Regions from separate parts of the Ferdinandcohnia sp. Marseille-Q9671 genome, predicted to be linked through region 1. Evidence: riboswitches for the same ligand, from Rfam matches in the RefSeq annotation. Region 1 holds a riboswitch; each other region holds the start of a gene.
The links. A riboswitch is a leader RNA that binds a small molecule or an ion and turns the genes downstream of it on or off. The one in region 1 is predicted to bind thiamine pyrophosphate.

Region 1 (7,889 bases):
GTAATTCCAATCTGCAGGATACGCAAGCATACAACATAAAAATACAAGACCCAGCTTCGTCAAGAGAGGAAACCTTTCATTTTTTGCAATTGTCAAAGCGATTAATCCTAACGCTAACCCCCATATAACACTTGTCGTTTTCCACCATGGTAACTTAAAGTATAATACATATGGAAAATGAGAGATAGCTGCAAATATAACCAGTCTTTCGATATACTTTTTAACATTTGATGTGTAAAAATACCCCATCGCGATTAAATAACAAAAAATAGGTGCAGCAAGCCTACCAGGTGTACGTAATATCAGCTCTGCTACTGTCTCTTGAGGGACAAAACCAGCAAACAGATGATCAAAAAACATGGCTATAATCGCTATATACTTTAATGCATTTGAAGACAAATCCTTCTGAGCAGTCATATTCTGCATTCAATCCCTCACCTTTTGGAGACAGGTTCCTGAAAGGAGATCCTTCTCTAACGACTAATATTATAAAACTCATTTTATATTTTCGTTTAAATACGAGATAATATACAAGGAACTATAACCTCACTTATATACGGATGCAAAAAAACAAGGTTAGTCTTGATATACAAGACAAACCTTGTTGAAATGCTATCCTTTTTTCAATAACTTGTTACCCTTCGTCAGGTCTGTATTCTAAAAGATCTCCAGGCTGGCACTCTAATGCTTTACAAATCCCCTCTAAAGTGGATAATCGAATTGCCTTTGCCTTGCCATTTTTTAATATAGAAAGGTTCGCCATCGTGATTCCAACCCTTTCCGAAAGTTCGGTTACACTCATTTTTCGTTTCGCCAACATTACATCAACATTTATTATAATCGCCATGTTTTCACCTCAGACTGTTAGATCATTTTCTGATTTTATGTTAATCGCATCTTGTAAAAGTTTTTGGAGAACAGCGGCGAATACTGCAATTACCAACCCAGCAAACACTGGAACCATTCCAATAATGATGAGACCTGGTGCATCGTCTAGCTCTGCTAAGAAAAATACAAATGGCAAAATTACCACATACAAACCACTAAATGCTATTGCACTGTATTTGATAACCTTAAGAGCTTTGACAGACATTTGCGAGAAGGCTTGGTTTTTGTCAATATAGCTTAAAAGTTTATACGCTTGATACAAGGCAATGAAAAACGGTATTACTGAAAGATACATTCCTGTTACAATCGGATAGAGGATTTGGTCATAATCTGGGTTGGCTGGATTATTCACCAAATAATATAGACCGAATATACCCATAGCAAGAACGGGAAGTCCCATTAGAAAAACCGTTATTTTTAAAAATAAAGTAGACCCTATTTTCATGTAAAGCACCTCATTTATTTAATTTCTCTCTGATTATAATTCTATATTTATCGTTTGTCAATAAACTATTGCTGAAACTTATGATATTATTGTTGTTAAAATATCTCAAACACAACAAAAGACGTGCAAAAATTCACACGTCTCTTTACATACTTTATTATAATGCATAGCAATGATTAAGTGGTCCGCTTCCTTTTCCAAGGTCAAGGTTTGCTTCTAGGGCACCTGTTATATAGCGTTTCGCCCCATCTATACTTGTTCCTATATCTAATCCTTTTGCTAAGTTACAAGCGATTGCCGAAGAGAGCGTACAACCTGTGCCATGAGTATTAGGATTGTTAATTCGTGCTCCTGGGAACCACGTATATTCCCCTTTAGTATATAACAGATCATCCGCTGTTTCTTGAAGATGACCCCCTTTTATTAAAATAGCACCTTTGTACGTTTCTGCCAATTTGACTGCTGCCTTTTGCATATCTTCCTTTGTAAGAATCTCAAATCCACAAAGTGCTTCAGCTTCATGAAGATTTGGTGTAATGATTGTGGCTAATGGAAATAAACTTGTTATTAGTGCATCCATTGCTGATTCACTTAACAACCTGCTTCCACTTGTCGAAATCATAACTGGATCTACTACTATATTCATAGGTTTATATTCTTCTAGCTTTTCCACAATCTTGTGTATAATTTTAGGAGAAGAAACCATTCCAATTTTCACACTATCAGGAAAGATATCTGTCATAATGCTATCAAGCTGCTGGCCTACAAATTCGGGTGTAGAGTCAACAACACCGAATACTCCCGTTGTGTTTTGTGCAGTTAGAGCTGTAATTGCACTCATTGCGTACATTTTATGTGCGGTGATTGTTTTGATGTCGGCTTGAATACCTGCTCCTCCACTACAATCAGAGCCAGCAATTGTAAGTACCTTTTTCATAAAATACTACTCCCCACTCTTATTTTTGGTTGACCATTTTTGTTGCAAGAGTTCGTAATTCTTGGGTTGCTTCAACAATATTTGTCTTTGCAAAAATGGCAGACACAACCGCAACCCCATCAACTCCACTTCCCATTAACTCCAAAATATTGGATTCATTTATTCCGCCAATTGCAACAATTGGAATTGATACGCTTCTACATATTTCTTGTACCGTTTCAAACGTCATCGGTTTTGCGTCTTGCTTAGTGCTTGTTGGAAATACTGACCCAATTCCCAAATAATCTGCACCAGCCTTCTCAGCAGCAATAGCTTGTTCCACGTTCTGTGCAGACACACCAAGAATTTTTCCAGGCCCAATCATGTCTCTCACCTTTTCAACTGGCAAGTCCTCTTGTCCAACATGAACTCCATCGGCTTCGCATGCAAGTGCAATCTCGACATTGTCATTAATAACAAAAGGAACCTTATAGGAGTCTGTAAGTTCTTTTATTTGCTTTGCTTCCTGTAAAAATATGTTGAAATCCAGACTTTTTTCCCTAAGTTGGACAAATGTCACTCCACCTTTTAGGGCTTCTTCCACCTGTTCAACTAGTGTTTGTTTTCCTGTCCATGCACGGTCTGTTACCGCATATAAAAGCATCGTTTCTTTACTTACTTTCAATGTTCATTCCACCTTCTAATGTTGGATAATCTAGCATGCTCATGTAATCAATCAAATAGGTTCGGAACGATGAGGTTCCTCCATTGGTCTCTTCCACATTCTTATAGGCCTGCTCACCGCAATATCCAAAAGCACTCACTGCAAGTACGGTACTATGTAAAATTTCACTAGGATTAGCCCCACAATATGCACCAATCACAGATGTGAGCATGCAACCAGAACCTGTAATTTTAGCCATCATGGGGTGACCATTTCTGATAATAAAAGCTTCTTCTGCATTTGCAACAATATCAATCGCACCAGTTATTGCAACAACCGCTCCAGTTTGCTTACTTACTTGTTTTGCAAATTGAATGTCGCCCTCTAGATTGTTTTCGGTGATTACATCCTCTTCAGCAGCGTCTACGCCTTTGGTATTCCCGCTACCCTGATGGACTGTTTTTATTTCAGACATATTCCCTCTAATCACAGAGAATTGAACCTCGTGTAATAAGCGGTAAGCAGTATTCGTCCGCAATGTTGAGGCACCTGCACCTACTGGATCCAAAATAACAGGACGTCCTAGTTTGTTTGCAGCTTTTCCTGCTAGAATCATAGATTCTATTGTTCGTTCATTTAACGTTCCAATATTAATGACTAAGCTGTTACAAATGCTTGTAATGTCTTCTACTTCCTTTGGATCGTCCGCCATAATTGGAGATCCCCCACAAGCCAACACCATATTTGCCACATCATTTACAGTTACATAGTTTGTAATATTATGTACAAGTGGGCAATTTTCTCTCACATTTACTAGGATTTGTTCAAACATTTCGATTCCTCCTGAATGATGAATACAAAAAAGCGGTATACCTAAAAAAGATATACCGCATGAATATACATACTTACTTACATTCCCTACGTTGGCATTATCCAAATCAGGTTAAAGGGTTAAAGCTACGTTTCGCTTACTCTCAGCCTGCATGTGCAAGCTCCCCTAACTTTATTCACTTTTAATGTAGTATAACATATTTCGCAATCATCCTGTTAGAAATAGCCTTGTTACTTTTTAAGAATTCCTAAGTATTCGGTCCATGGACCAACATCATCTCGATATCTTTCCGCCATCACCCGTACAATTTGCGAAATATGTGTTAAATCATGTACGACCCATGTTGATAACAATTCCCTTACCTTTACAATTCCAAAGGCTGGATGATACCCTGTCACCTCAAGGAATTCTTGAGTGTGAACAAGTTGCTTCAATTTAAGGATATTCTGTTTTCGAATCACTTTAAATTCAAGTAACTTTTCTTCAATTGAACGATTTTCTTTTTTCAAATGTGAGAAACGATCGAATGCAGGAAATGGCTTACCTTCACCTTCAGTTAGGATGAACTCTAATCGTGGTATCCAATTGTTCTTTTCACCCTCAATAAAATGCTCTATCACGTCTGAGGCATTCCACGTGCCTTCCCCTTCGTTACAAGTGAGCCACCCTGCTGATATTCCTGATAAAAAATGCTCCAAAGTTTGTGGTGTACGTTCCAACACTTCTATGGCCTCATATAGATTGAAATTCACAGACATCTCCTCCCGTTGATTTATATGTTTCTCTTATTTTGTAACATCTATTAAAAAATATATCCATACTCTTTTTACTAAAGTTTGTGACGTGATTAGTTGTCCTAATCTTTTCAGTTATGCATATAGATAAATTAAAGGAATTTGTGCTCAGGAAAAGGAGTTTGGTAACATTGAATAAATTCATGGTAGCCATTGGCATTCTTTCAATTATATTTGTGGTCGGTATTATGGAGGCAGACGATGTATACAGGTATAAGGATGAGATTGTTGTTTCTGATATGACCCCAAATGAAGAAGTTTCTGCCAATCCAGATGCTGAAAACGCGGTGGAAGAGTTAATTCCAACCTATGAAATGGAATTAGTAGATACGGAAGTAATTAATGGAAACAAAGTAGAAATCTATCGTGAATATGAAATCTATCGTAATGATGCAAACGAAGTGGTTAAAAAAGTACCTACCGACAATTACGAGTATTTGGAGTATTGGAGATAATGGAGCAAGACCCTGCTAACAGGGTCTTGCTCCATTTTCTTTGGGCTAATTTATATTTTTGTCATGACTTCTGGATAAATCTTGAACAAGTCCTAGTTTAAACTCCATTTATATCAAGACTTTTGGACATATACGGAAATACTCAGATGTTAAACTCCATATTACTTTTGACCATTGGATAAACCTCGATAACATCATACATTATCCTTTAACAACTCTCTACAAACCTAGTAAAAATACGCTTAGCCACTTCATTTCCGTTGACCGCCAGACACTCTGGATGCCATTGGACCCCTAACACAAAGGAATGTTCCTTACTCTCGATTGCCTCGATAATACCGTCGGAGGCAACACCTGACACTTCAAGTGGAAAAGGTACATGTCGGACTGCCTGATGATGGTACGTATTAACCCTAAATTTTGTCTCTCCCGAAATTGTGGCTAGTAGACTATTTTCTTTTACTTCTACATAATGGGCTAGATGATCCCTTGTAGCTTTTTGAGAATGCTGGAGCAATTGGCTGTCATGCTGTGTGTAAATATCCTGGTACATATCCCCGCCTAGTGCAATATTCAATATTTGAATTCCCCGACATATTGCAAGGATTGGCAAATCCTTTGTAAGCGTTTCTTGAATAATCGATAGTTCAAAACTATCTCTACCTGGGGAGATCGTTCCAAGCTTCGGATGAGGCTCCTCACCAAATAAGGTTGGGTCAATATCCCCTCCCCCTGTTACAAGGAGTCCATCAAGTTTTTCAACAATTTGAGCAACATCCTCATCAATCCCAATCGGTAAAATGACTGGAATTCCTCCAGCTTTAAGGATGGCTTGAATGTAATCATTGGACAGCGTATGTTTAAAATCTAGTTCAACATGTGAGGTAATGCCAATAATCGGTTTCGTCATGTTGTATTAACCTCCACAACGTCAATTTGGTAAGATAACTTTCATATAATCAGCTAGTGAAAATAATGTGCTTCCGTTACGGGTTATTGTTGTGTTTGCATGTAGCATTGATTGTAGAATTGCTTCCTCGGTTGCATCAGCCACAGCTAGAAAAGCATGGTCCATATCCTCTTCGTGAATGACTTTTAGAGAAAGCAATTCTCCTTTGTTTTCATGGCTAATTGTTGTTGCCGTTGAAAAGCCAATGAAAACATCCCCACTTCCATTTCCAATAAACGAACCTGTTCTGCTAAGTCCAACTGAAGCTCGTTTAATGATCCGTTTTAATTGACGAGAGGTGACCGGCAAATCGGTACCTACTAGTACCATAATTGAACCTTTGTCACCGTCTTGTTCCCTTACACCTAATTTCTCTTTAAGCATGGGTCCCACAAGATTTCCATTCAATCGAAACTGTTCCATTTCGCCAAAATTTGAGAGTACTAGTACCCCAAGAGTATAGGTACCATGTGGATAAGTAAGGACTCTTGAAGAAGAACCAATGCCACCTTTTAAACCAAAGCATTTCATCCCTGTCCCCGCACCTACACTGCCCTCCTCAAATGAAATATCTGCAGCCTCTAATGCCTCTCGAACATGTTCTTTTGTAATGGATCGTTTACGGATATTGTTTACATACATATCATTGCATTCACCAACAACTGCATTAACAGTCCCCGTGCTATCCCCGATTTCCTCGTTATGTTCAAGCATGTAATCAATTAGATGGCTAGCACACTCTCCTACACATAACGTATTGGTGAGCAGAATCGGTGTTTCAATTGTCCCAAGCTCTTCAATTTGAATGGTTCCCATCGTCTTTCCGAACCCATTCATAGCATATGAGGCACCCACAACTTTATTGTTAAAAATATTTCCCCCATGAGGAAAAATTGCCGTAACACCTGTTTGGATATCCCCATTATCTATCGTTGAATGACCTACTCTAACACCTTTTACATCTGTAATCTTATTTTGAGGTCCTGTAGGCAATGTACCAATTTGAATTCCATAATCTCGTAAACTCTTTTTCATGTTACATCCTTTCCAATTGTTTTTTTATTAGTATAGGCAGATATGAGAGAAAATACGAATACAAATGTTAGGTGGGGGTATGTACTTTACCAATTATTAGGAACCTGGTAATCTTAGGGAACCTGCAGCAATACCTATTAGTTGAAATTTTAAAAGATTCTATTAGAATAGAACTATATGTTGGACGAATTAGGAGGGGAAAGAATGAAAGCGTTTGTACACCACAAAATTGCTGGAATTGAAGGAACTGCTTATACAGAGATTGCTGAAAAAGAACCAAACCATGGTGAAGTAAAGATAAAACTGAAAAGTGCTGGTCTAAACCACCGTGATTTATTTGTTTTAGATAGACACAAAGACACAGATCCACCGCTGGTAATTGGTTCTGACGGGGCTGGTATTATTGAGGCTGTTGGTCCCGGTGTTGAGGATGTAAAAGTGGGAGATGAAGTTGTCATCAACCCCTCACTAGGCTGGAAAGAAAAGAGTGATGCTCCACCAGAGGGACATGAAATTCTTGGTTTACCGGACCATGGTACGTTCGCTGAAAAAGTTACGATTTCTGCAGAGAACATTGGTCCAAAACCAGCCCATTTAACATGGGATGAAGCCGGAGTACTATCCCTTGCTGCACTAACTGCCTACCGCGCCTTATTTACACGAGCAAACGTCAAAGCATCGGATACTGTTCTTTTACCTGGAGTAGGCAGTGGAGCGGTTACTTTCCTTTTACTCTTTGCAAAAGCGGTTGGGGCACGTGTGATTGTAACATCACGTTCAGAGGCTAAGCGTAAACAGGCCCTCGAATTAGGTGCGGATATCGCAATAGATAGCAATGGAGATTGGAATGAGGCACTGAATGGAGAAAAAGCTGATATTGTCATCGAAACGGTTGGGGCTGCAACATTCCA
Region 2 (7,889 bases), 630 kb from region 1:
AAATCACACCTTTATCGTAACAAAAGGAAAGGGATGACAAGTACAAAAAATATTTGTCATCCTTATTTTGACTACTTATCTACGTCTGTTTGAGACATCTGCTCAAGAGCCTTTTCCTCTTGGGCTCCATCATGGTTTGTTTCCTCATTACTTTCAGCATGTAACGCATCATACGCTGGATTCGTTATGTAAAGTACTTGATTCTTCAGGTGTTCGTTTTTCTCCATTAATACCCATCCTTTCTAACATTTTATTTTTCTAATATGGCTATTTTGGATAAATTTTACACATCAAAATCTATTTTCTTCTCCTTAGCATAAGAAACCCTTATACGCACTTTGAATGAAAAACAGATGAAGTAGTAGATAGACTTAAGAAGGAATGGAAAGCATACATCCAAACTGCAGACAAAAATGAAACACACTTAATACATATGGGTGACTTATTAACGGATGGCATTGTCAAACAGTTTCCAGATAAATTTAAATAAGTAACAAAAAAGACCGTCCACTAGATGTAGGCGGTCTTTCAAAATGGTTACAAAAACTAGCGTACGAATTTGCTAATTCGCCGTCTTAATTCCAGCACTTTCTAAGATTTAACTAAAGATTCTAGAGTCAAACATTCTAAACCGGAGTTGCTAGCAACTCACCTAGATGCTTGTCAATTTGCTCAAAATAAGCTGGACCATCTCCACCAAACAAACCAAAATGACCACAGATGCTTGTAATAACTCTAAGCTCACTATTAGGGATCATTTTTTGTTCGGCTTCGCAATCTCTTGGTGGAAAGAACATATCTTCATCAATAGGCATGACAAAAGTTTTTGCTTTTATCCTTCCAAGTGCTTCTTCTAGGTTTCCATCTGTTAAACGACTAACGTCTCCGCGCTGCCATTTCCACGCCATTGTTAGTAACGCATTTGGATCCATCGCGGCAAATAGAGGTTGTAAAAAGTCATTTACAAATTCATCTACAGAATTCACACCAAACGCGGTCCATTTTTCCTGCTTATAAAACTCTGTACTTAGTCCCATAACAGCCCATATTTTCGCATGTCGGTTTAGCCCATCTGTCACATCCGCACTAGACTGATAGTTTCCGTCATTCCAGCCTGGATCTGATGTAATAGCCTCCATTAAGGTGTCTGTGAAGATAAAATCATGTATCGTATTTTTAGCAGTCCCCGCAATTGGAGCCGCACGTTTCACCATGTCTGGATATCTGACTGCCCATTCATATGTTTGCTGTGCACCCATCGATCCACCAACTACAAGGGCAATTTCCTCAATTCCATACTTTTCTGTAAGTAACTGATGCTGTGCCCGGACATCATCACCAATTCTAACATTCGGGAAACTAGCCATACTTATTGGTGCAGGACTATTATGAGGGGAACTAGACAGCCCATTCCCAATTTGGTTCATAATTATAATAAAATACTTGGAAGGATCAAGTGCTCGCCCTTCTCCAATATAAGGCTCGTATGCCTTATTTGTACCAGAAAACCAAGTAGGGATCACAATAACATTATCCTTTGCCTCGTTTAACTCACCGTATGTTGCATAGGCAAGATGGCAATTAGGAATGTTTCCTCCTTCTTCAAGTACAAAATCTCCTAGATTATGTAGTTCATATGGGCCATGAAATTCTTGCGTATAAAACGAATTTTCTATCATATAAAATACCACCTTTCTTCCTACTAGATTCTATTACTAAATATATAGAAGAACTACGGTATTCAGAACTACAAGATGGACAAACTTAAACAAACCGTCCTAGGTTGGATATAATAGATTTATAAAACTATTGACTGTGTAGTGTACCCCATAGTTTACGATAATAGGGGAGGACAAATAAAGATGTATAAAATTAGTGATTTTGCTGAAATGACAGGTTTAAGTAAGGAAACGTTACGGTATTATGCCGAGGTAAAACTGCTCGAACCAGCTTACATCGACCCAAAAAACAAGTATCGCTACTACGATGATGGCAGCTATTTTCTAGCAGTGCTTTTAGTGAAACTTCGGAAACTAGGCTTTTCCATTCAAGAAATGATTTCAGTAATGGAAGACGAGTCTTTCGCAAACTTAGATCAATTACTATTGCAAAAAAGATACAAGATCGAAAAGGAAATGGATGAACTTCGTCAACAACGTAAAGAAATTGATGAATTTCTCGCATCAGGCAAGGAGGAAATAGAATGATTCAGTGGAAAGAAGAAATGATAATCGAAGCAAATATTGAAAAGGTATGGAGTTTGTTTGCGGATCGAAACATTAAAAAGATCATGCCCAAAGTGGAAGAACATACCCTAATCGAAAAATCAGAAATTGAGGTCGGAGCGAAGCACCAACAAACATATCGTGAAGGAAAACGATTGGAGACGTACATTGTTGAAACCAAACAATATGAAAACAAAGAGGATCTAAAGCTTAAACAGACAAGCTTTGTATTAGGGAAAGCCTTTGAAATTAAGACAACCTATACATTAGTAAAAATAGACGAGTCCCACACAAAGTTCATTTATGAAGGACAAAACAAAGGAGTAAATTTTGTTGGTCGAGCTATGCTAAAACTCAGTAGCCAGAATGCGAACAATCATGTTGTAAAAGAATTCATGGAACGAGTACGTGACGAAGCACTAACAAATTGATTCTCATTAAAAATATTTTTATTCGTATGCACATATTCGGTTTCCCATCATATACTACCTATTGTGTGAGAAAATAGTTAGAAGGGAAGTAAAGAACATGAGCAACCAGATTAAAACACCTATTACCAATGATTACAAGGATCAAGACGGCTACAAAATTATCGAAGTAAACATCGCTAATCCAACAGAAAACCTCTATGCTGTCGTAACTCCTATCAAAATGCAGTAGTCATATAATAGAAATACTATCTTTTCAACGTAATGTTACATAGAAAGGATAGTATTTTTTATTTTCTTTTTATTCTGCCATTTCCTAAACCATATGTTTCCAAAATATAGTAATATAGAAGTAGGAATTTTGATCTTTTCGATACCACTTTAGGAGGAACGTATGAGAGTAGCTGCAGGGATATTCATCGTTTTATCAGTCGGTTTTATTGGATTTATCGCAACGATTTTTTCGGCTCTATCAAGGAACGCTGAATTTTATGTACCTTTTACCATCATCAGTACGATTGGAGTCATCATCTTTCTTAATCTAGCAATCTTTGGACAAGTAAAGAAAAAGATTCCAAAGATTGTATCACTATTATTTTTTGCTCTATGCTTACTATCTATAATTACTTTTAACGGATACCAAGCCTATGTAAATAGTCTTGAAGTAGTAAGCACACAAGATGTTGATTTAACAGAGTACCAACCTTTTACTGAAAATACAAAAGCTGTTTCATTAGAAGAGCCTTCTACATTTAAAATAAAGGATAACCTGCCAACGATTGATGGTGCGACTGCTCTTTATCCAGTTTATTCAGCTTTTGTGCAAGCCGTCTATCCTGAAAAGGAATACCCACTATACGACAGCGAAGTGGTATCTAGTCAAACGAGCGAGGCTTTTGGGCGCTTGCTGAATGGGGATGTCGATCTTATATTTATGGCACACCCTTCAGATAATCAAATGAGGAGTGCTGAAGCACAAGGAATCGACCTACATTTAACACCAATCGGCAGAGAAGCTTTTGTTTTCTTTGTCCATTCAAAAAATCCCATAAGTAGCTTAACAGTTGGACAGATTCAAGGTATTTACTCTGGGCATATTACAAATTGGAATGAAGTTGGAGGAAAAGATGAAGAGATTCGTGCATTTCAACGTCCTGAAGGAAGCGGTAGTCAATCTGCTTTACTCCGTATTATGAATGGTCTCTCACTCATGGAACCTCCTTCTGAAGATATTGTATCTGCTATGGGTGGCATTATAACCGAAACAACGAATTATCAAAACAGAACAAATGCAATCGGATTTTCTTTCAGACATTTTTCGCAGAATATGGTTCAAAATGGTAAAATTAAAAATATAGCGGTTGAAGGTATTCTACCCACTAAGGAGAACATTCAAAACGAAACCTATCCATTTGTAGATCAATTCTATGCAATCACTGCTAAAACTGATAATCCACATATAGAGGCATTTCTTACCTGGATGACATCTGAACAAGGTCAGGAAATTGTTGAAAAGACTGGATATGTACCATTGAACTAGATTGTATGTAAAAGGATGTTAGATAATGAATGAGATAACGTATTTAACTGCATTATTTGAAGAGAATCGGTACATTGAAAATGCAGGACCCATGCAAAAATATATGAAAAACCATTTTCCGTTCCTAGGTATTAAAACACCAGTAAGACGGAAATTGATGCGTGACTTTTACGCCGAAACAGGGATTGTAAAACAGGAGTTTCAACAGGAACTTGTAGAGCAATTATGGAGGAAGGAAGAACGGGAATATCAGTATGCTGCGTTGGATTATTTAGTGAGGTCATTAAAGAAGCTTACTTCCTCGCATCTACCATTTATCGAAGAGCTTATCACAACTAAATCATGGTGGGACACTGTTGACGTTTTATCTCCACATATAGTCGGGAAGATTGGGAGGGAAACGCCTCAAGTCATTACCGAAACAATTAATGAGTGGGCATATAGTAATCATTTATGGCTAATACGTTCCTCGATTCTGTTTCAGCTAAAATACAAAGAAGAAACAAACGAAACCATTTTATATCACTACATAACTGCGAATGCTTCCAGTAAAGAGTTTTTCATCCAAAAAGCTATTGGCTGGGCATTACGGGAATACTCCAAAACAAGTCCTGACTCGGTACGAGCTTTTATTCAAGAAAATACGTTACCAAAGTTAAGTATCAGAGAAGGTAGCAAGTACATATAAGAAGGTTGAGTTATTATCCCCGACTGTTTGAGAGCGCTTGTCAGACAAGGCGCGAAGCCGATCGAAGACGCGAATAGAAGTTGCCTTCATGAGCGAGGTAAGCAGCGCCGTTTTGCGAGCGTTTGTCAACAGTCTAAAGACCAAATCAGTTTTGATTTGGTCTTTCATCATTCACTGTTAAAATAGTATACTTTCCTTGTTTAAAAAGATAGGTAATATCATAGGTCTCCCCATTCTTAAATACAGCGCAAAAATCTTCCACCTCTTTTTTATCTTCACTAAAAAATTGATAAACAGAGTACGGATCATTGACATTACAGCTGTATTTTCCATCGCTATTTTTGTCAGAAGACACGGACGTTTCTTGAACAATAATCGATGTGTCTTTTTCATAGGAAGGACGAAGCTTTCCAGATACCATTGTTCCGACAATAAGGAAAATTCCTATTACACTTAGCATAATAGCTTTTTTATGTTCCATTTTCACAAAAAACATAAAGATTCCGCAACCAAGTGCACCAATACCTACTGCAAACAAGGCCACCATTACATAAAAGAACTTATTTACACTCCTTTTATAGTACGAAAATTCGAACAGTTTCTTTAATAATACCATATTATGGGTACTAGCTCTTTACAATTAATTATGAAAGGTCTATGATTATAGAAAGAATATTCGCAAACTACTAGGGGTGCCCGGTTGGGCTGAGAGAAAAACGGACGTTTTTTAACCCTTTGGACCTGATCCGGGTAATACCGGCGGAGGAAAGTAGAGAGTAAGATGTCCATTTTTCTTGCTAACTAACTAAGCCAGGTCCATTTTATGTGGATCTGGCTTTTTTGCGGTTTCTTTTTATCTACTAAATTAGGAGGATACCATAATGAAGCTACATAATCAGATTGTATTGGTAACGGGCGGGGCTCGTGGATTAGGAAAGGAAATTGTAAAAGCTTTTGCAAATGAAGGTGCAAAGGTTGTAATTAACTACTATCAAAGTGAAGAGAATGCAATGTTATTGCAAGAAGAGATTGGGGAGCAAGCTTTAGCCATTCAAGGAGATATTCGAAATCGAAAGGATGTCCAACACATTTTCGTTCAAGCGAAGGAACACTTTGATCAGCCCATTACAACAGTTGTCAACAATGCGTTGATTGATTTTCGTTTTGACCCGATTGGCAGGAAAAATGCGGAAGCAATTTCGTGGGAGGATTATCACATACAGCTTGAAGGCGCAATTCGAGGAGCATTACATACTACACAAGCTGCACTTCCAGACATGAAGGAGAACCACTTTGGAAGAATTATTACAATAGGAACAAATCTTGTCCAAAATCCAGTTGTTGCCTATCACGATTACAATACAAGTAAAGCAGCCTTATTAGGGTTTACTCGTAGCATGGCAAAGGATTTAGGAGCTTTTGGCATTAACGTAAATATGATTTCAGGGGGATTACTACAAACAACCGATGCAAGCTCAGCGACTTCTGAAGAAGTATTTCAATTAATCAAGGATTCTACTCCACTTCAAAAGGTGACAACACCTGAAGATGTCGCAAATGCGGTGCTTTTCTTTGCATCACCTTGGAGTTCAGGGATAACTGGTCAAAATCTTGTCGTTGATGGTGGACTCGTAATGGATTAATACATAGAAAGGGGGACTTAGCTTGAATAAAACATTAAAATTGACACTCACTGCCATGTTTGTGGCTATCGGAACAATTACAAGTCACTTATTTTCGATTCCGATTGGATTTACCAAGGTTTTTCCGATGCAACATTTCATCAATGTATTATCAGCAGTTATACTTGGGCCAGCCTATGCTGTTCTGCAAGCATTCTCAGTAGCGCTTCTCCGTAACATGTTAGGTACAGGTTCCTTGTTTGCGTTCCCTGGGAGCATGATCGGAGCCTTTTTAGCAGCTTATTTGTACTCAAAAACAAAAAAGGCGTCAATGGCTATGACTGGTGAAATTGTCGGAACAGGGCTTCTAGGAGCAATGGCTTGTTATCCAATCGCGACTCTAATCTTAGGGCAAGATGCCGCATTATTTGGGTTCGTTCCATCTTTCATTTTTAGTTCACTAGTCGGATCAATATTTGGTTTTGTGATTGTAGGAATTGTGTTAAAGAACTCAGCTTTTAAAACGTTTCAAGAACGTAATTTGTAACATGCGAAATAGACTAAAGCCCAACGGTTTAGTCTATTTTTTATCAAATCATTACACCTGCGATAATATAAAAAACAATAGCTATGACTCCACCCACTGCAGAGAGTCTTAGTTTGTATTGAGCATAATCGACAAGATCCATATCTAAGATGGAGGCAGTGGTAATGGTCGTATCGCCCAACGGTGAGGTCAATGCCCCAAACGCACCGCTTGCAAAAACCGCACCCACGGTTAATGGAATGGAAGCTCCAGTAGATAAGGCTAGGGCAATTCCTAATGGCATAAATAGCCCCCAGGTTCCCCACGAAGAACCAATAAAATAACCAACTACTGAACCTATCAAGAAAATGGTAGCAGGTGTTAAGAATCCTGGTAAAAACGAGCCTAATGTTGAACTAATAAATTCTGAAAATCCAAGCTCTTCAGCAGATAATGTGAGTGCCCAAATCAGGATGAGCAGGCTAATCGCTTGCATCATTTGATTTCCACCATCATAGAAATGATACATGATTTCGTTTAATTTTTGCCTTCTGACTACATAAAACACAAATGTGAATATCAAGGTGATGAAAACTGCCAAAAGCATCACAAAGGTTGCATCCGCCATAGAAAATGCTTCAAAAACCGTCTGCGCGCCAAGTGATGTTCCATCCTCCCATAAGAGATAAAGTGACAATCCTAATAGCAAAAATACAGGCACTATTAAATTCCACGGCTGCGCTTTTACCATTGACAGCTCTTTCTTGATCCCCATTCGGTGAAACTCATGCTCTTCTTCCTCTAGATCAACCTGGTTATTCGATTGGTTCGCTGTTTTAGACGGCCAAAAGGTTTGAATT
Region 3 (7,889 bases), 440 kb from region 1:
TTGAAGCAATGGCGAAAGCGGAAGCAGAAAAAATCCGTATCGATGGTCTTGCAAAAGCCGAAGCGCAACGTGCACAAGGGGAATCTGAAGCTGACATTATCCGCTTGAAAGGTCTTGCTGAAGCAGAGGCAAAACAAAAAATTGCAGAAGCCTTCGAGCAGTATGGAAGAGCTGCGATCCTCGATATGGTTATTAAAATGCTTCCTCAATATGCGAAAGAAGTGGCTGCACCATTATCAAATATTGATAAAATTACGGTTGTCGACACTGGTAGCAATGGAGAAAACAGCGGTGCCAATAAAGTGACTGGTTATGCTACAAACCTAATGTCCACTTTACAGGAATCATTAAAAGCTTCATCTGGTATAGATGTAAAAGAAATCATTGAAAATCTATCTGGAAAAGGCAATGTCAAAAATAGTATTGATCAACTAACTGAAGAATTAGTGCAATCTAAAAAATCCGATTCTAAAAGTAACGAATAATTACAAAGTTGAAATAGGAGCCTCTAGGGGCTTCTTTTTCAATTAATCGGGTAAAATATACATAACTGACACATAAAATAAAAATAAATTGAACTTTTTACCTAGCTCAATCGTATTATTATCGAAACACCAAAGAGATAACCAAATTTTCTTGGGGGAGAATTCATTCCATGGATGAAAAGGAACTGATTCGCAGTGCTAAGCGTGGTGACTCGCTAGCATTTGCCATGCTTTTTAAGGAGCATTATCCTTTTTTAGTAAAATATTTAATAAAGGTTACGATGAAGCCTGATATAGCAGAAGATCTTGCACAAGAGGCGATGATGAAAAGTATGGAAAAAATCAAAATGTATAATGGCAAAGCGAAATTCTCCTCTTGGCTCATTACGATAGCTACCAATCTATATATTGACCAACTTCGTAAAAAGAAACGGGAAAAAAATTACCAGGACCAGGAGCAGGCATTACGTAAAATGAAGTGGCAGTTTGAAAACCAATCGGAGGACTGGAATGATGTTCTTGCAGCGCTTGGAAGGCTTTCGGATGAAATTCGAATTCCAATCGTATTGAAGCATTATTACGGATACTCGTATGAAGAAATAGCAGATATGTTACAAATTGCTCTTGGTACTGTTAAATCTAGAATTTATAATGGGATACAAACAGTAAGAAAGGAGTTGAGACCAAATGAAGAAAAACAAGCTCATTCTACTAAAAGACAAACAACTACATGAAGAAGATACAGATACCATTAAAGAAATAAATGAGGCTTTCACTAAAATTGATAACAATTATTCGGTTTTCACTCCTGATTTGCGAGATTTTGAACAAATGGTTGTGGTTGAACAGCAAAGACAGAGGAAAAAGTTTAGACGGGATTTGACAATCTTTATTTTAATCGCACTATTTATGATAACGGTTCTTATTACATCGTTTTTCCAGATTCCTGTTGTATTTGTGATTATCCAGGGAATCGCAACAATAAGCCTGCCTATCTATAGTTACATTCGCTACCGAAACCAGGTGGTACGAACATGAAAGAGTATGATATCAAATTCTGGATTGTCATTGTTTTAATTTTACTTATTCAGAGCTTTTGGTTGTTTTTAGATGCAAGAAGGCGCGGGCATAACTACTGGTTTTGGGGGATTTGGGGCTTAATTCAAACACCAATGCCAATTGTTTTTTATCTGATTTTCGCAAGAAAAATTTATCGACGTAAAGCAGGTAGGAATTAATGAGGAGCATAGCGAAATATATTGTATTGACCATAGCTGTAGTAGGACAAATTATTGGACTAGTGTATTTGTTCATTGATATTAAGCGGGCTATTACGTTTTATTCTTTTTACATGGTTGCCATTGTTCTATTATTTGCATTATTAGTTTGGGACAGAAAACGAGAAAAAGAGGAGGATGACCAAAATGATTATCGTGACTACTGATTTTGTACCTGGAAAAGAAGTGAAAGAACTAAAAGGATTTGTAAGAGGAGGTACGGTTCAGTCCAAGCATATAGGTAGAGACATTATGGCAGGACTGAAAACGATTGTTGGGGGAGAGATTTCAGATTACACTGAAATGCTAGAGGAAGCTCGTCAAAAGGCTATTGGCCGTATGGTTGAGGATGCTAAGGCAAAAGGTGCAAATGCAGTTATTGGGATGCGACTACAAACCTCAGCGGTCATGCAAAATGCGTCAGAAATTATTGCGTATGGTACGGCTGTGTATGTAGAATAACCACCTTTTTAAAATGTAGATTTAAATAAAAAGCTTGAAAATGTAAACTATCATGTTATGATTACAATTAAGAAAATTCAATAAGTATGTTTTTTCCGCTAGGGGTGCCTTTAAAAAAAGGTAAATGTCTGCAACTGTTCTTATCTTAATGAACATAGTTAAAATGACATTTATCCAAAGGCTGAGATCGAGGATTGATTAGTCATGACCTTGAGACTCTTAGAACCTGATCTGGTTGACACCAGCGTAGGGAAGTGGATAATGGGTCTCTTTTTTTAGTATGATAATTTCCCAAAACCACCTTCTTTACGCTGCGGGCGAGAAGGTGGTTTTTCTTTGTCAAAAAAAAACGGGAGGTAAGGTAATGTTATTTTCAGAAAGAATTCGCAAAGAGGCAAATCCAATTTGGGAGGCAAGCTTTGAACATCCGTTTGTAAAGGGAATTGGAGATGGCTCATTATCAATTGAATCGTTTCGCTATTATGTCATGCAGGATGCTTATTATCTAACTCATTTTGCAAAAGTTCAAGCAATAGGTGCAGCAAAAGCAGGGGATTTACATACGACGAATCGACTTGCGATTCATGCACAAGGAACCTATGAGGCAGAACTTGCTCTTCATAGAAGCTTTTCAGAGAGACTAGGTATCACTGAGGAAGAGAAGCGAAACTTTAAGCCTGCACCTACAGCGTATGCTTACACGTCACATATGTACAGAGCAGCATACAATGGGCATTTAGGAGATGTTATCGCAGCCATTTTACCTTGTTATTGGCTATATTATGAAATTGGCGAGAGACTACAAGAGTGCAAACCAGACGAACCTATCTATCAAGAATGGATTGCTGCATATGGGGGCGATTGGTTTAAAGACCTTGTAGAAGAACAAATTCATAGATTAAATGAGATAGCTGAAAAAGTAACGGAGGAAGACCGTGAAAGAATGAAAGAACATTTTCTGATTAGTAGTCAATACGAATATTCTTTCTGGGAAATGGCTTACCGTTTAGAATGTTGGCCAGTAGAAACGAAATTACATATTTCAAGTGTTCAAGGGTTGGAGAAACACTTATGAGACAAGGGCTAAAACTATCCGATATTCTGGTAACCATTGTAATTGCGATCGCTTTTGGAGTTATTTATATCCTATGGGGTTCCTTGTACTACCTTGTAAAACCACTAGGGCTACATGCTGATCAATTTTTGTATGGGATGTGGTTTATTGCAGCGACAGTTGCGTATTTAGTCATTCGTAAACCAGGAGTTGCACTTTTGGCTGAGATTGCTGCTGCTTCAGGAGAGTTTATTTTAGGGTCACCTTGGGGCCTAACAGTTCTTATCTATGGTGTTGTTCAGGGATTGTTTGCTGAAATGGTATTTATGGCTTTTCGTTACAAGAGATTTAATATTGCTGTGGTAGTACTAGCAGCTTTATCCTCCTGTTTAGGGTCAATCATTATGGATTTTGCTTATGGTGAAATTGGGGATTTAGCTGCATGGAATCTAACATTATTCCTGGTAGCTAGATTTTTAGGTTCTATTTTGTTTGCAGGTATCTTCGCATACTACCTTGTAAAGGTCTTAGAAATGACGGGAGTGACAAACCTTGTGCGCCCAGTAGCTAGTAGCGAGTATGATGCACTTGATCAACAATAAAAGGGTGTAGAGAATGAAACCTATTACTTATGTCGAGAACCTTCGATTAAAATTTCCAGGAGATGAGTCATTATTGTTTAAGGACCTATCCTGTTTTATCAGGGAGGGGGAGAAGGTTTTACTTCTTGGACCTTCGGGATGTGGAAAGTCTACACTCCTTCAAGTGTTGAGTGGGATTATTCCAAACTCTCAAGAAGTACCGATGAAAGCGGATGGATTACAAGTTCCCCCTACCTGGGGCTATGTTTTTCAGGATCCAGATTCTCAGTTCTGTATGCCTTATGTAGATGAGGAACTTGCTTTTGTTCTTGAGAATCTCCAAATTCCTCGGGAACAGATGGATGAGCGTATACAGAAGCTGTTACATCAAGTTGGTCTAGACTTTGAGAATGTTCACACAAAAATCCAAGCGTTATCTGGTGGTATGAAACAGCGGTTAGCCATTGCCTCGGTACTAGCATTAGACCCTGATGTTCTTTTTTTGGATGAGCCAACTGCAATGTTGGATCCAGAGGGGACAAAGGCAATTTGGGAAGTAATGAAAGAGGTAGGATATAATAAAACGTTGATTATCGTGGAGCATAAGCTTGAACATGTTCTCGAGTTAATTGACCAGATCATTCTATTTAATGAGGCAGGAGAAATAATTGTTAATGGATATAAGGAAGAAGTTTTATCCGATTATAAGAATACAATGCGAGAGCAAGGGATATGGTATCCGGGTGTTTGGGAAGAGTTTGTTACTAATAATGAGTGGTGGAAAGAGTATGAACCAAAAAAGGAAAGCAATCTTCCAGAATTAAGCATTAAACACTTTAAGGGATATAGGGAGAAACAAGAGAAAATTTATGTTGATGATGCTACCATAGAACCAGGAGAATGGATTGTTGTAAAAGGTGAAAATGGTGCTGGAAAAAGTACGTTATTACATTCCCTTATGCAGTTTATTAAAACAACCGGTCACTATGAATTACAAGGGAAATCTATCAAAAATGGAAAAATGCTCAATAAAATAATGACTTTTGTTTTCCAAAATCCAGAACTTCAATTTGTATCTAACTCGGTCTATGAAGAAATAGCGTACACGCTTCGAATAGATAAGATAAACCATAGAGAAGTAACTGAAAAGGTAGAGGAGCTACTAGAAAATTTTCATCTTACAAAGCATAGAGAAAAGCACCCTTATCAGCTGTCGATGGGGCAAAAAAGAAGATTAAGTGTTGCTGCCTCATTAATAAGGGGCCAACATATCATTTTACTGGATGAGCCTACATTTGGGCTTGATTCTAAGAATACATTTGCGCTTCTTACCTTAATAGAAAAGTATAGACAAAATAATGCGTCAATTATTATGGTAAGCCATGATCAAAAAATTGAGCAGTATTTTGCAACTAGAGTTTGGACCATTGAAAATGGGAAGTTAACCCATGATGAGGCGACTAGAAGAAAAATAGGTGGAGAGATGAGTTACCTTGTAACGAACTAATGGAGGAAAACTGTCATGCAATTTGAACTTCCAAGTAAGGAAACGTGGCTTTATCGGATTAATCCCAGCGTAAAACTACTAGTTTTACTTAGCCTATGTATAGCTATATTATTCACAGATGATCTTACTTTTACTATCAATGTATCTATTGTAGTATTTCTATTATTTTTTTGTTTCACTGGTCATCCTTTTATAAGGATAACCTTGCTCTCTCTACCATTTGTATTTATATTTCTTTCAACATCGACCTCAATGATCCTCTTTGGCAGTGGTGACATAATCTGGTATGAGTGGGGACTTATTCGAATTACAGAGGAAAGTTTCTATAGAGGTTTATTAGTTGGATTTCGAGCGATAATCTTTGCGGGGCTAGGCTTGACGTTTGCTTTAACTACTCGCCCAGTTTTTCTCTTTTATTCTCTTATGCAACAAATAAAGTTGCCTCCAAAATATGCGTATAGCTTTATGGCGGGATTACGGTTAATTCCTATTATGATTGAGGAATTCCAAACCATACAAAATGCGTTGAGAGTTCGAGGGGTTGAACATCAAAATGGTAGTAGATCTCTTTTTTTAAAGTTGAAAGCTTATTCAATTCCCTTGCTTTCCCAGAGTATCAGACGAGCTCATCGGATTGCAATTGCGATGGAGGCGAAGCGCTTTTCAAATCATAGCAAACGAACATTTTACTACGAATTTACATTTTCTAAACACGATATTCATTTTATCCTATATTTTGTACTATTACTTGGTATAGGGTATCTTACTTCCTTATTTTTTCCATATGTTTAGAAAATTGTTCAAAGCTCTTAACTCGAAATAACGGTACTTCAATGATGGTACCATGGTGTGATACTATATTTTTAGGATTATATGACAGAAGGGATCATTTATTGGAAGTTTGACCAAATGTCGCATATGGAAGGAATGATTATTAATTGAGTGAACGCTATTCTCGTCAAGAACTCTTTACCCCAATTGGAGCTAAGGGGCAACAGAAAATACGAAATAAGCATGTTCTTATTGTAGGTGCGGGGGCGTTAGGTACAGGAAGTGCCGAGGGACTTGTTCGTGCAGGAATAGGAAAAATAACAATTGTAGATCGTGACTATGTCGAATGGACGAATTTACAAAGGCAGCAATTATATAGTGAAGCAGATGCAATGAATCGTTTGCCAAAGGCGATTGCTGCGAAAAATCGTTTAGAGGAACTTAATTCTGAGGTTGATATTCAAGCGGTCATTATGGATGTTTCGGTTCAAGATATTGAAAACATGGTTACAGATGTAGATCTCATTATTGATGCAACCGACAATTTTGAGACTAGAATGCTTTTGAATGATGTATCACAAAAATTTAGTATCCCATGGATTTATGGGGCGTGTGTTGGAAGCTACGGTATTAGTTATGCCATATTACCAGGGAAAACACCTTGTCTACATTGTCTGTTAGAAACTGTTCCTATTGGTGGACTTACTTGTGATACTGTCGGAATTATTAGTCCAGCCGTACAAATGGTGGTGGCCTATCAGATAACTGAGGCATTAAAATTACTCGTTGAAGATTATGACTCACTACGGAATACACTTGTTTCGTTTGATTTGTGGAAAAATCAGCATACAGCTATTAAAGTTGATAAAGTGAAAAAGACAGGCTGTCTGTCATGTGGCGATGAACCAACCTATCCTTACTTATCTTATGAAAATCAAACAAAATCAGCTGTATTATGTGGTAGGGATTCTGTTCAAATTCGACCAAGTGAAAGAATTGAGCGGGATCTAGACCGACTTGAAGAACTCCTGCTTGCACAAGGAGCTAAAGTAGAAAAAAATCCTTATCTACTTTCCTTTAGTAAGGAACAAAACAGAATGGTTGTGTTTAAGGATGGACGTGTGCTAATTCACGGTACAAAGGATCTCTTAGAAGCAAAAAGCTTATACCATCGATATTTGGGCTAAGTTATGAAAGAAGAATCAAAGCTTTTCACAAAAAATTCATCCTTCTGACATAAAACTGTCTAATAGATGAACCTTATTCTTCCACGTTAGATGATACTCTAAAAGTAAAAAAGGAGGAATCAATGTGGAAGAATTATCAATAACATTCAACATCACAGCTGCCCTTGTTTTACTTTTCTTTATCGGTGCAATGTTGATTGAATCATAAAAAAATCCACGGATTCGTGGATTTTTTTAATTGAGATGTTATCGTTTAAAGGAAGATCACTTGCTTTTTGGTTCTATTCAGCGGTATTTACCATAATTCCTGCGACTTGCTGAAGTCGATTATAAAAGGATTCTGCTATATCATCAGTGAGACCAATTTCATCAAATGCCTCTTTCATACAGCGTAGCCATGCTTTTGCACGTGTTGGAGTTATTTCAAATGGCATGTGACGATGTCTCATAGCTGGGGGACCAAATTCATTACTATATAAGGTGGGACCACCTAAGAACTGAGTGAGAAACATCCTTTGCTTCCGTTTGATTTCCTCTATATCTCCTTCAAATAAAGGAGCTAAAT
Region 4 (7,889 bases), 740 kb from region 1:
AGCTTTTAATGTTTCAATAGGGTCTGGTAAAAGTGTGCGATCATCACCAATGACTTCAACCTTAATCATGTCACATAGTCCAGAAGCTTTTGCCAATCTCGCAATCCGAACAGCCTCCTCCGCTGTTTTCGCACCTGCTGTATTAGGAAGAAGCGTATATGAAGTCAAGTCCAGTTGTTCTAAAAAATTTGGTTGTTCTTCAGAAAAAATATTCATTCTTCTAACCGCAAATGTTAAAATCTCTGATTCCGATACTTCCACCGCTTTTTTCTGAATTTCAAACGAAGGATATTTACCAGTTCCTAATAAAAGTCTAGATTGAAACGTACGATTTGCAATTTGTAACATACTTCATCCTCCTCCTACAAAATGAATGATTTCAACAACATCCCCATGTGAGAGACTTATTGTTTGATAGTCTTCTTTCATGACAATTTCCTTGTTGACCTCAACGATGACAATACGGTTTTCTACCTGATAATGTGAAAGTAATTGTTCAACCGTCGTGACTCCCTCTTGAAGGTCAACGCGGTTTCCATTTAGAATAATTGACATTTTTTTCACCTGCTTACTGTTAGTGGTTTCTGGCGGTCGATTTTAAAGGCCTCCACCCATTCGTTTTTTATTTTTCTTTTGAGTATCAAATCTCGTATCATTTGTCCTGTTGCAGGAGCGAGTAGGATCCCATTACGGAAATGCCCTGTAGCAAATAAAATTCCTTCATCTTCCGGATGGTGTCCTATGTATGGTTTTTGATCAAATGTTTGCGGACGTAATCCTGCCCAGAATGAATCAATTTTCATATCTGCAATAGTTGGAAGCATCATTTTTGCCTTTGCAATAAGGGTGTCGATTCCATCCAGACTAACTCTTTCATTCCAATCATTTTCTTTCATGGTAGCTCCAATCACCAGTTTTCCGTTAGTTCTTGGTACAATATAGTAGCCATCATGAAAGATTGTATGTTTTAATGTTGCTTTCTCATCTAGTACAGAGATGCATTCTCCTTTTACAGGATTTACTTGATGGTCTAACCCAAGTTGCTTAAAAAATGGCGTGCTCCAAACCCCACTGGCAACCACTACTTGCTTGGCTTCAACTCTACTAGTTGCAGTGTGAATCAAGAAGCCATTCCCTTTTTTCTGAATTTCGAATACGGGTGTATATTCGAAAAGAGAAGCCCCTCGTATCTGAGCACTTTTGGCAAATGCCTGACAAACAGAGCTCGGCATCACATTGACATCTTCTTCAATATAAGCTGCTCCTGCTAGATTGGAAGAAACAGAAGGTTCCATCTCCCAAACTTCCTCTTTATCGAGCCATTTTACAGTAGGTTGTGACAGGATAGTCTGAAGTCCATTTCTATCAGATTCATTGTAGACAAGCTTTAAAATACCACCTTTTTTGTATCCGATATCAATACCACTTAGGTGATACAGTTCATCTTTCAATTCCGAGTATGCATATTGACTGCTCCTAGCAAATGGGAAAAATACATCAACATCTCCATCACATTCAGAGTGAGCCCCAAGCATACCACCGGCTGCACTTGTCGATTTGGAACCAATTTGATTGCTTTCAAATATTGCTACCTTCATGTTTTCTTTTGCTAGATAATAAGCAATGGAGCAACCTATAATTCCACCACCAATTATGACTACATCATATGATTGATTCATGATTTATCGCCTCATAATACTGTTTAGTTGAATAGGATGGTTTTTGTGCGGAAAAAATCCCCGACATGACAGCAATGCCATCTGCTTTCGCTTCTCGTACCTTATATATGTTTTTTAAGTTGATACCCCCAATTGCATAAACAGGGATGCGTAGCTTCTCTTTCATTTCAAGAACGGGCTGTGTACCATTTGGAGTCTTTCCTTTCTTACTAGAAGTCTCAAAACAATGGCCATATAAAACATAATCGGCTCCATCCCTTTCCGCCTTCTTAGCTCCCTCAACAGAATGAACAGAGCGTCCTACTTTTATATGAGAAAAACGTTGTTTTACCATTTTTACAGGAAGACCGTTCTCTGGTAGATGGATAGTAGGGATACTCATTAACAAAGCAATATCCAATCGGTCATTTAGGATAATTTTCTCTTTTTCCACACCACCCTCTTCCAAATACTGTAGTAAGGTAATCATTTCTTGAGCTGTTTTTGTCTTTTCACGTATTTGAACTCTGTCGATGGTATTCTTTATTTCAATAATCATGGATGCAAGATTACGTACAGATCGTGTATCATCTGTCACTGCCATTAGCTTCACATTACTCGCTCCTTAAAAAGGCAATTGCTATCTACCAATCTCCTAGTTTCAAACAGATTTCGTATTTTTCTCCATAAAAAAACCACTCTTCTACATAGAAAAGTGGTTTGGTTTACTAATTGTTTACATGCAAACAAGTACAAACAATCGCTACTTTCCTACGCAGGTTCTAACCTGTTCAGGTTTTGAGGGTTTAAAAGTAACTACTTTATTCTCAGCCCTTATCAAGGGATCCCCTAGTACATAACTATTTAGTTGATTGACTATTCTGAGTTCAATTGTCATTCTAATACAATAATTGGAATGTTTCAAGTAATTTCATATAATTATTTTTACTATTATCATATAATACACAAAAATAACAGAGTGACAAGATCGTCTCTCTGTTATTTACTAATTAGGAAGTTTTATTTTGCTGTCTGCGCTGTGCGGTCTTGTAATTGATGTACCGAAACCTCGCCCCAGCTTAAATCCTTCACTCGGTATGTTTCGATTAATTCCTCATCCAACTCAATTCCTAGACCAGGCACGTTTCGATTTGGTACATGTAGATACCCATCTTGATAGGTAATTCTATTTTTCACAACATCACCGATGTACAGCTCTGGACCTGTTGGATCTGATGTATAATTCATATTTACGAGATTTGCTCCCAAATGTGCCATTGATGCTGTTCCGATTGATAATTCCTGAGTAGTCCCAAGAATGACGCTTTTTCCAGCAACATCTGCAACTGCTGCGGCACGTTTTGCTGCCGTTAACCCACCAATAAATACAGGTGAAATGTTAAATATATCAACAGAATCATGTTTGATCATTTCGTATTGCTGTCTTGTACTCCACACATGTTCACTTATAGGATAATCCGTTCTCATGCGAATGTGGTGGAAGCCTTCATGGTCGTTTGCTTGTGCTGGACTTTCAATCATTTCTAGACCAAGATCATACTTACTTAATCGTTTCACAGCCTTTAACGCTGTCTTCCAATCTAGTAGATGACTGAAATCGAGTGACTTTACTTTCACTCTGTCCCCAAATTCACTTTGTACAGCAGCTAAGAATGCTTCGTCTGCATCAAGATTTTTCCCTACATATAGGCGGAACACATCAAAACCTTGCTGAAGGCGCTTTCGAACGACTTTTAGATTCTCCTCTACTTCCTCCATGAATCTCATGCGGAAAATCGGGTAGCACACCTTAAATTTCTCTCTAATTCTACCACCTAGCATATCAGCAACGGAAATCCCAAGATATTTTGCACATAGATCATACAGCGCCACATCTACCCCATTACGAATAAAGCTTCCCTTTTCATAATAATACATTGCCTCTGGGAAGTTCCCTTGTAACTCTTTGTTAAGCTTCATAATATCAAATGGATTTTCTCCAACGAGGATTGATTTCAACACATTCGTTAAATCCTCCACATCTGGTGCGTAGCGTGGTAAATGGGAGAAATCCGACATCTCCCCAATTCCCACAATTCCTTCATCTGAGAAGATTTTTATGATTACATGCTTATTGACAAATCCTGTATGACGCGGAACGCCAACTACGGTTAACGTAAGATCTGTAATTTTCATCTATCATCATCCTATTCTGAGTAATTTTATGTATTAAACTGGTGTAATCGTTACTGTTTTAATAGAAGTAAAGAATTCCTTCGCAGCTTCACCTTGTTCTCTTGAATGTGAGCTAGATTGTTTCATTCCACCAAATGGTGCTTGTAGTTCTACACCTGCACTTTCACCATTCACCTTGATTAACCCAGCATCTATTTCATTAATGTACGTAAATGCTTTTCCGATATCACGTGTAAATAACGAGGCAGATAATCCAAACCTATTATCGTTGGCTAATTGTAGCGCCTCTTCTAGACTAGTAACCTTAAATAAACATAGCACAGGTCCGAAAATTTCTTCTTGAGCAATGGCACTCTTGTTGTCAACATTCTCGAACACAGTAGGCTCTACAAAATAACCTTTTCTGAATTCGATGTCTTCGGGAACCTTTCCTCCTGTTAATAGAGTTGCACCCGATTTTTTACCTTCTTCTATATAATCCAAGACAGTATCACGCTGAGATTTAGAGGCAAGTGGCCCCATATACGTAGATTCAAGTAACCCAGAACCGATTTTGATAGCTGAAACTTTTTCTAAAACCTTTGCTTTAAATTCGTCGTATACCGCTTCTTGTATATACGCCCTACTGGTAGCTGTACATTTTTGTCCAGTATGTTTCATGGCCCCACTTACCGTCAATTCTGCTGCAAGTTCCAAATCGGCATCATCCAGGATAATGGCAGGGTTCTTTCCACCCATTTCTAATTGATACTTAGCTCCTCTTTCAATACAACTCATTGCAACCTTTTTTCCAATCTCATTTGAACCTGTAAAGCTGATTGCATGTACGTCCGGATGATTGAGTAGTCTTTCTCCTACGACTGATCCCTTACCTGTAACAATGTTTACAACACCATTTGGAAATTCTGCTTCTGCAAAGGCTTCCATAATTTTAATAGCGGTTATAGCTGTTTCTGATGCAGGCTTCAAAACGACGGTATTTCCATATACAAGTGCAGGAGCCAGTTTCCAAATTGGGATTGCAATCGGGAAATTCCATGGCGAAATAATTCCAACGACTCCAACGGGCACTCTTGTTGTAAATAAGAGATTCTGACTTCCTCCAGATGGGATGTTGTCACCTATTTTGCGGTATCCCTCTTGGGCGTAGTAGCGTAAAATTTGAACAGCTCGTGTAACCTCACCCTTCGTCTCAGCTAAGGTTTTCCCCATTTCCAATGTTGCTGTTTTCGCAATATCCTCCAACTTCTTTTCTAAAATGTCAGCCGTTTTATGTAAATAGTTCCCTCTTTCTAGTGCGGAGAGATTCTTCCAGGCTGGAAACGCATTTTTAGCGGATTGAACAGCACTGTCCAAATCGGCTTCTGTCGAACTTGGATAAAGTCCTACATTTTCTGCGAAGGCTGCTGGATTTTTACTTTCAAGTGTTTCCCCATTACTGGATTGACTCCAGCTTCCATTAATGAAATTATCATAGACTTGGTTCATTTACGATCATCTCCCCCTTCGTAACAAGTTGCGATGTAAATCCCCAGGAATCAAGGAGATCTCGTACTTCTTTTCGATCGTGTTCATTAAGCGAGGAAACCGGCTGTCTTGTAATCCCCGCGTTTAATCCGATGAGCTCCATTGCTTCTTTAATGACAACCACATTATTTCCGTTATTGTATTTTGCGCGAAGATTTTCGAATGGAACAACCTCTTTCCAAATCTTCCATGTTTTCTCGAGATTATTTGATTGTAAGGCTTCTAACATTTCAAATGATTTTTCAGGGTATAAATTGACGAGTCCGGAAGTGTAGCCTACTGCGCCGGCTTGGAAGAAAAATGGCGCCCATTTTTCAGCAGTTCCACAAACCCAGGCAATATTGTGTTCGGATGAAACGGATTGTACAGTGTTAGCAAATCTAGGGAGGTTATTTACAGCATATTTTACTGCAACGAGTTTTTCTAAGGGGGCTAGTTTGATAAGTACATCGTCACTTAAGTTTGGATCTTTGAAATATACAACAGAAGGTAAATCTACAGCTTCAATAATGGCTTTAAAATACTCATAAGCCCCTTCGTTTGTAATGTATGGGTGAATTGGCATATGAATCATGACACTGTCAGCGCCAACCTGTTGTGCATATCTTCCGAGTTCAATGGCTGTATCAACGGAATATCCAATTCCTGCAACAACGATGGCTCTTCCATTTACATATTCTACAACTCTCTTAATCTCTTCTTTTGCTTCTTCTATTGTTAGGGAATAGAATTCACTTGTGTTTCCACAAGGAACAATGACCTTCACTCCTTTTTGGATTAGAAATTCGACATTGTCCTTTACTCCATCCCAATCAATTTCTCTTGTCTCTTTTTTAAAAGGTGTAATGGTAATACCAGATATGGTTTCAAATTTTTTCTTCCATTCAGCGTAGTACATAATTTCCTCCTTTTAATCGTAATTTGGACAATCTATTACTTTTGTTTCGCACCATGTAACACATCATGAACGGTTCGTAAAATATGTTGTTTCATAAGGTGTTCAGCAAGCCCTGGGTTTCGTGAAACAATCGCATCATATATTTTTCGATGCTCTGTAAAGCCCAATAATAATTCACCTTTTTCTTTTAGAGCTCTCTTTCGAAAAGCCTTATCAAAGCTCCCAATTGTATCCAATATTTGTGAAACCATTGGATTATCTGCAATGTCTCTTATTAACCGATGGAATTTTGTATTTTCTTCGACCAATTGGTTTCCTTCGTTTTTGTTCAGAAGGTATTCCATTTTTTCAATTTGTTGAGTTAACCCTTTTTCTTGATCTTCATTGATTTTCATTGCGGCTAACTGTGCACATGCGCCTTCGACAGATGCGCGTAGAATTTGGACCTCGTGAATATTTGTTTCTGCTAGTGATGATACATACGTTCCTTTCCGAGGGACCGTTTCAACAAGTCCTTCATGACCAAGCATACGAAACGCTTCTTTAATGGGAGTAGTACTAACCCCCATTTTTTCTGAAAGTTCACGTTCCTTTAAGTGATCTCCCGGTTTCAATTGCCCAGTAATTATCGCTTCTCTAAGAGATTCGACAACAATATCCCGTAATGATCGAACCTGTTCCGTTTTAAATGAAAATACGTCGTTGTTTGCGAAATCTTCCATCACAAACCTCCTTTCCTGAAATCTGAAGTGTGATATCTGATATATCAAATACTAGCACGTGTTGTATTTTTTGTAAATACTGATTAGTCTAAAATATTTGACACCTTTATTTTTTTCATTTCATTGTAGGCCATGAACAATGGCGCAACACCATGCCCGTTATTGTCTACCATCTTCTCTCCGAACACGTAATACTCATAATCTCCCTTACGAATGTCGCCTCTTTCAGGGTGTCTGCCTAGACCAGCACTCTTGCAAATACCGCCTAATAATACTTCACCATTCTCTTCTCGTACATACTGTTTCACTGTTCCTTCAAATGCATCAATTCCATGCTCGTTATAGATTTCTGACAAGTATCCTAATCGAACAGCTTTTAAAATCGCATACGACATCATTAATGTTCCACTTGTTTCTAAGTAGTTGCCCTTTTCACCTACATAATCAACTACCTGGTACCACATCCCATTTGATTGCTGATACTGAAGCATACCATCAACAGTCTCTGTTAAAAGATCGATTAGCTCTTGTTGACCTGCATCCTCACCCTCTAGAAGTTCCAACACATCCACTAAGGCCATTGCGTACCAACCGACTGCACGTCCCCATACATGTGGTGAATGTCCTGTTTCCTTATCACACCAAAACATGCTGCGGCTTTCATCATATGCATGGACATATAACTTAGTATTGTCATTATATAGATACTTTCTCACGTTTTTGAATTGATTGATTGTATCTGAGTAATCCTTCTTCGCAATAAATTCCTTGATATATTGTACATAGAATGGCTGACCCATATATAAACCATCTAGCCAAATTTGATTTTCATAATTGGATTTATGCCAGAAGCTGCCGCTAGTTGTGCGTGGGTATGTATCTAGTTGG

Region 2: linked by a shared signal. The riboswitch ahead of ACWNMY_RS21220 (3-oxoacyl-ACP reductase) and the one ahead of thiM (hydroxyethylthiazole kinase) in region 1 are both predicted to bind thiamine pyrophosphate.
Region 3: linked by a shared signal. The riboswitch ahead of tenA (thiaminase II) and the one ahead of thiM (hydroxyethylthiazole kinase) in region 1 are both predicted to bind thiamine pyrophosphate.
Region 4: linked by a shared signal. The riboswitch ahead of ACWNMY_RS21765 (thiamine phosphate synthase) and the one ahead of thiM (hydroxyethylthiazole kinase) in region 1 are both predicted to bind thiamine pyrophosphate.

The regions. Positions count from the first base shown of each region.
Region 1 is NZ_CDRJTA010000004.1:587,202-595,090, reverse strand. Features, by position in the region: gene ACWNMY_RS18125 (TraX family protein) at 1-426, opposite strand, end outside; gene ACWNMY_RS18120 (helix-turn-helix domain-containing protein) at 635-847, opposite strand; gene ACWNMY_RS18115 (DUF2975 domain-containing protein) at 857-1,333, opposite strand; gene thiD (bifunctional hydroxymethylpyrimidine kinase/phosphomethylpyrimidine kinase) at 1,491-2,270, opposite strand; gene thiE (thiamine phosphate synthase) at 2,290-2,934, opposite strand; gene thiM (hydroxyethylthiazole kinase) at 2,921-3,745, opposite strand; TPP riboswitch at 3,812-3,922, opposite strand; gene ACWNMY_RS18095 (DinB family protein) at 3,976-4,497, opposite strand; gene ACWNMY_RS18090 (hypothetical protein) at 4,671-4,994, shown strand; gene ACWNMY_RS18085 (gamma-glutamyl-gamma-aminobutyrate hydrolase family protein) at 5,203-5,904, opposite strand; gene ACWNMY_RS18080 (DmpA family aminopeptidase) at 5,926-6,978, opposite strand; gene ACWNMY_RS18075 (zinc-binding dehydrogenase) at 7,183-7,889, shown strand, end outside.
Region 2 is NZ_CDRJTA010000004.1:1,218,252-1,226,140, reverse strand. Features, by position in the region: gene ACWNMY_RS21265 (RlpA-like double-psi beta-barrel domain-containing protein) at 1-20, shown strand, start outside; gene ACWNMY_RS21260 (hypothetical protein) at 72-227, opposite strand; gene ACWNMY_RS21255 (alpha/beta fold hydrolase) at 627-1,679, opposite strand; gene ACWNMY_RS21250 (MerR family transcriptional regulator) at 1,863-2,207, shown strand; gene ACWNMY_RS21245 (SRPBCC family protein) at 2,204-2,656, shown strand; gene ACWNMY_RS21240 (hypothetical protein) at 2,754-2,885, shown strand; gene ACWNMY_RS21235 (PstS family phosphate ABC transporter substrate-binding protein) at 3,048-4,193, shown strand; gene ACWNMY_RS21230 (DNA alkylation repair protein) at 4,219-4,881, shown strand; gene ACWNMY_RS21225 (hypothetical protein) at 5,027-5,419, opposite strand; TPP riboswitch at 5,560-5,666, shown strand; gene ACWNMY_RS21220 (3-oxoacyl-ACP reductase) at 5,763-6,524, shown strand; gene thiW (energy coupling factor transporter S component ThiW) at 6,547-7,050, shown strand; gene ACWNMY_RS21210 (Na+/H+ antiporter NhaC family protein) at 7,094-7,889, opposite strand, start outside.
Region 3 is NZ_CDRJTA010000004.1:150,823-158,711, forward strand. Features, by position in the region: gene ACWNMY_RS16020 (SPFH domain-containing protein) at 1-485, shown strand, start outside; gene sigY (RNA polymerase sigma factor SigY) at 656-1,219, shown strand; gene ACWNMY_RS16030 (YxlC family protein) at 1,173-1,523, shown strand; gene ACWNMY_RS16035 (sigmaY antisigma factor component) at 1,520-1,723, shown strand; gene ACWNMY_RS16040 (hypothetical protein) at 1,723-1,929, shown strand; gene ACWNMY_RS16045 (YbjQ family protein) at 1,910-2,224, shown strand; TPP riboswitch at 2,315-2,494, shown strand; gene tenA (thiaminase II) at 2,589-3,299, shown strand; gene ACWNMY_RS16055 (ECF transporter S component) at 3,296-3,880, shown strand; gene ACWNMY_RS16060 (ABC transporter ATP-binding protein) at 3,894-5,366, shown strand; gene ACWNMY_RS16065 (energy-coupling factor transporter transmembrane component T family protein) at 5,382-6,158, shown strand; gene ACWNMY_RS16070 (thiazole biosynthesis adenylyltransferase ThiF) at 6,305-7,324, shown strand; gene ACWNMY_RS16075 (globin domain-containing protein) at 7,606-7,889, opposite strand, start outside.
Region 4 is NZ_CDRJTA010000004.1:1,328,575-1,336,463, forward strand. Features, by position in the region: gene ACWNMY_RS21750 (thiazole synthase) at 1-348, opposite strand, end outside; gene thiS (sulfur carrier protein ThiS) at 352-555, opposite strand; gene thiO (glycine oxidase ThiO) at 561-1,679, opposite strand; gene ACWNMY_RS21765 (thiamine phosphate synthase) at 1,663-2,262, opposite strand; TPP riboswitch at 2,410-2,519, opposite strand; gene ACWNMY_RS21770 (mandelate racemase/muconate lactonizing enzyme family protein) at 2,679-3,854, opposite strand; gene gucD (alpha-ketoglutaric semialdehyde dehydrogenase GucD) at 3,888-5,342, opposite strand; gene ACWNMY_RS21780 (dihydrodipicolinate synthase family protein) at 5,326-6,279, opposite strand; gene ACWNMY_RS21785 (GntR family transcriptional regulator) at 6,315-7,001, opposite strand; gene ACWNMY_RS21790 (glycoside hydrolase family 88/105 protein) at 7,085-7,889, opposite strand, start outside.